Regions from separate parts of the Kitasatospora sp. NPDC101801 genome, predicted to be linked through region 1. Evidence: riboswitches for the same ligand, from Rfam matches in the RefSeq annotation. Region 1 holds a riboswitch; the other holds the start of a gene.
The links. Region 1 has a riboswitch for glycine ahead of gcvP (aminomethyl-transferring glycine dehydrogenase). Riboswitches for the same ligand answer to the same signal wherever they lie in the genome.
Positions count from the first base shown of each region.

Region 2: linked by a shared signal. The riboswitch ahead of gcvT (glycine cleavage system aminomethyltransferase GcvT) and the one ahead of gcvP (aminomethyl-transferring glycine dehydrogenase) in region 1 are both predicted to bind glycine.

Region 1 is NZ_JBIWML010000014.1:129,427-131,620, forward strand. It holds gene gcvP (aminomethyl-transferring glycine dehydrogenase) at 1-849, opposite strand, end outside; glycine riboswitch at 1,088-1,192, opposite strand; gene ACIRPK_RS18535 (PRC and DUF2382 domain-containing protein) at 1,387-2,194, shown strand, end outside.
Region 2 is NZ_JBIWML010000042.1:48,114-50,307, forward strand. It holds gene ACIRPK_RS31265 (enhanced serine sensitivity protein SseB) at 1-476, opposite strand, end outside; glycine riboswitch at 598-700, shown strand; gene gcvT (glycine cleavage system aminomethyltransferase GcvT) at 852-1,970, shown strand; gene gcvH (glycine cleavage system protein GcvH) at 2,065-2,194, shown strand, end outside.

The DNA.
Region 1 (2,194 bases):
GCCCATCGGGACACCGAAGCGCTGCGAGGTGCCGCAGGCGATGTCGGCGCCGAGCGAGCCCGGCGACTTCAGCAGGGTGAGCGCCAGCAGGTCGGCGGCCACCGCGACGATCGCGCCCAGGCCGTGCGCCTGCTCGATCACCGGGGCCAGGTCGCGGACCGCGCCGGAGGCACCGGGGTACTGGAGCAGCACACCGAAGACGCCGCGCTCGGCCAGCTCGGCCGGGATGCCCTCGGACAGGTCGGCGACGACCACCTCGACCCCGGTCGGCTCGGCCCGGGTCTGGATCACCGCGACGGTCTGCGGCAGGGTGTCGGCGTCGACCAGGAAGATCCCGCCCTTGACCTTGCCGACCCGGCGGGCCAGCGCCATCGCCTCGGCGGCGGCGGTGCCCTCGTCCAGCAGCGAGGAGCCGGAGGTGTCCAGGCCGGTCAGGTCGGCGACCACGGTCTGGAAGTTGATCAGGGCCTCCAGCCGGCCCTGCGAGATCTCCGGCTGGTACGGCGTGTACGCGGTGTACCAGGCCGGGCTCTCCAGCACGTTGCGCAGGATCACCGGCGGGGTGAAGGTGCCGTAGTAGCCCAGGCCGATCATCGGCTGGAGCACCTGGTTGCGGTCCGCCAGCTCGCGCAGCTCGGCGAGCACCTGGGCCTCGCTGCGGCCGGCCGGCAGGCCCAGCGCGGTCAGGCTCTTGATCGCGTCCGGGACGGCGGCGGCGGACAGCTCGTCCAGCGAGCCGTACCCGACCTGCGCCAGCATCTTCTCCTGGGCGGCGACGTCGGGGCCGATGTGACGGTTCTCGAAGGGGCTTGACTGCTCAAGCTCGGTGAGGGTCGGCTGGGCATTCATGGGGTCGAGGCCTCCTGGTCACGGACCGGCGGGGGCACGCACGCCGGACGGCAACACCACTGTGGGACAGCGGAGCCGGGGACGAACGAGCCCGTCAGGCCTCCCCCTCTGTCATCGGTACCTGAGAGCTTCGCCCGCACGCGGCGGCCGCAGGGCCGCCCCGTCGGCTTGCACCGTCGGTGAGGGTGGGGGCCGTCGGCTCCCTCGCCGTCGGTCCTGCCCTGCTTTCCAGAGTGACCTACCCCGCACGGTACGGATGCCTGAGAGATTCCGGGGAGGGTTTGCTCCTTCGGCGTCCCCATGACACCGCTGGGCGGTGCGGGGACTCTCCCGAGCGGGCTCGGCAGTCGCGGCCCAGGGTACCAGCGACACGCCGGTTGATCACGGGTGCCCCGGTCCGGCGGACTGCCCCGGACGGGTGCACCCGGCTCGCCAGCGTACGTTTGATGGCTTTTCGTGTGAAGTGCGGCCGTCCAGCTCCTTCGGCCGCCCCCTGACGACCTGTCGACGGGGCATTCGTACCTGCTGGAGGACAGCGTGCAGACCGACATCGACCCGCGAGACCTGATCGGCCACAAGGCGGTCGACCGGAACGGCGACAAGATCGGCACGGTCGACGAGGTCTACCTGGACGACGCGACCGGCGAGCCGGAGTGGGCCGCCGTCCGTACCGGGATCTTCGGCCGGGACGCCTTCGTCCCGCTGACCACCAGCGAGTTCTCCGGGGAGGAGCTCAAGGTGCCGTACGACAAGTCGCTGATCAAGGACTCCCCCGACTTCGGGGTCGGCCAGCACCTCTCCCCGGCCCAGGAGCTCCAGCTCTACCGCTACTACGGCCTGGACGCGGGCGGTGCCGCTCCGCCGGCCGCGGTCGGCAACGGGTCGGGGACCGCCAAGGACCTCGACTTCGGCACCCTCAGCAAGGAAACCAGCATGAACGCTTCACCCGCCGCCCCGACCGTGGCGGCCGCCCCGATGGCCTTCACCACCAGCCCGGAGGCCCCGGCTGCCAAGCAGCACGCCGATCCGGTCCTCACCCCGCCGCCCGCCACCGCCGGCGCCCCCTCCCCCGCCCCGACCACGGTCGGCAACGCGCCGGCCGGCCCGGTGGAGATCACCTGCCGCGAGGAGCGGCTGGACGTCACCACCGAGTGGCACGTGCTGGGCACCGCGAAGCTGCGCAAGTACGTCACCACCGAGGCGGTCGAGCGCAAGGTGCCGGTGGTGAAGGAGCGGGTCCGGGTGGAGCGGGTGCCGGTCACCGAGGCCGAGCGGGCCGCGCTCAGCGAGCAGGAGATCGCCGAGGCGGTCGAGGAGGTGACGCTCCGGGAGGAGCGTCCCGTGG
Region 2 (2,194 bases), on a different contig from region 1:
GCCACCCTGGCCCCGTCCGGCTGCTGTTCCCAGCGCTCGCCCTGCGGGCCCCGGCGCAGCTCGCCGACCCCCTCCGGCGGCACCGGGATGCCCACCGGCGCCTCCGGGTTGACCGCGATGCCGACCCCGAGCGGCAGGCCCCGGGCGAACTCCCAGGCCGGGGCGATCGCGAACGGCAGGCCCGGGGCGTGCTGCAGGAAGGTCTCCTGCGAGGAGAACACCGGCACGTACGGCGAGCCGGCCAGTTCGATCGTGGGCAGGTCGAGACCGCTGCCCTGCGGGTCGGCGCCGGCCGGCAGCGGGATCCAGACCTGACTGCGCGCCAGCACCTCGATCACCCGGGGCGTCGCCCCCGGATCGCCGAGCGCGGCGGTCAGCACCTGCTCCAACTCGTTGACCGGCCAGCTGCCGCCGGGCGGCGCGGTGCCCGGCTCGGCCCATGCCTGCGCCCCTGTGTCGCCCGCCGGGTACCCCATCGCCGCCGCTACCGCCCCTCTAGGTCTCTGCTGCCAAGCAGCGTAGCGGTCGGGGCCCCCTCCCCCCGGGGCACCGACTCGTGCCATGATGACCCCGCTGTACAACTTCACACTGGCCGCTCGAACCCGCGCGGGAGAGTCCGGACTGCCCTCGTGGCACAGGCCGGCGCCGAAGGAGCAAGTCCTCCCCGGAATCTCTCAGGCACCCCTACCGCCCGGGCGAGGCAGATCTGGAAAGTGGACACGGCCGCGCCGTGCGCCCACCCACGGTGCAAGCCGCCATCCTTGGATGTGCGGTGAAGCTCTCAGGTTGTGACGACAGACGGGGAGACTCCACCCCTGCATGCCCGTTTGCTGCCAAGGAGTCCAGTCACCATGTCCCCTCGCCTCACCGCGCTCGACGCCCTGCACCGGTCGCTCGGCGCGACCATGACCGACTTCGCCGGCTGGGACATGCCCCTCCGCTACGGCAGCGAGCGCGAGGAGCACCTCGCCGTCCGCACCAAGGCCGGCCTGTTCGACCTCTCGCACATGGGCGAGATCACCGTGACCGGCCCGCAGGCCGGTGAGCTGCTGGACCACGCGCTGGTCGGTTTCATCTCCGCGCTCGGCGTGCTGCGGGCCCGCTACACCATGATCTGCCGCGAGGACGGCGGCATCCTGGACGACCTGATCGTCTACCGCACCGGTGAGACCGAGTACCTGGTGGTCGCCAACGCCTCGAACGCCCAGGTGGTGCTGGACGCGCTGACCGAGCGCGCGGCCGGCTTCGACGCGGTGGTCCGGGACGACCGGGACGCCTACGCGCTGATCGCGGTCCAGGGCCCGGAGGCGAACGGCATCCTGGCCTCGGTCACCGACGCCGACCTGCCCGGCCTCAAGTACTACGCACTGCTGCCCGCCACCGTCGCGGACCGCGAGGTCTGGCTGGCCCGGACCGGCTACACCGGCGAGGACGGCTTCGAGGTCTTCTGTGCCCCGGCCGACGCCGAGCACCTGTGGAACGCGCTGACCGAGGCCGGCACCCCGGTCGGCCTGGTCCCGGCCGGCCTGTCCTGCCGCGACACCCTCCGGCTGGAGGCCGGCATGCCGCTCTACGGGCACGAGCTCTCCACCGACCTGACCCCGTTCGACGCCGGTCTGGGCCGGGTGGTCCGCTTCGACAAGACCACCAACAACGGCGAGTTCGTCGGCCGCAAGGCGCTGGAGGCCGCCGCCGCGCAGGCCGAGGCCAACCCCCCGCGCAAGCTGGTCGGCCTGGTCTCCGAGGGCAAGCGCGTCCCGCGCGCCGAGTACGCCGTCGTCAGCCCGGACGGCACCCCGATCGGGCGGATCACCTCGGGTGCCCCGTCCCCCACGCTCGGCAAGCCGATCGCCATCGCGTACGTGGACGCGGCGCACGCCGCCCCCGGCACCGCGGTCGCCGTCGACGTGCGTGGCAAGCACGAGCCGGTCGAGGTCGTTGCGCTGCCGTTCTACAAGCGCGCCCGCTGAGACCCTTTCAGTTCCGCCCCTTCCGAGTTCCGGGCCCCGGTCCGCTCAGCGGACGGCTTCGCCCTACCCTCTTGCGATCCTGGAGAATGACGCCATGAGCAACCCCACGCACCTGCAGTACACCGAGGAGCACGAGTGGCTGACCGCCGCCGAGGACGGTGTCTCGACCGTGGGCATCACCGCCCACGCGGCCGACGCCCTCGGCGACATCGTCTACGTCCAGC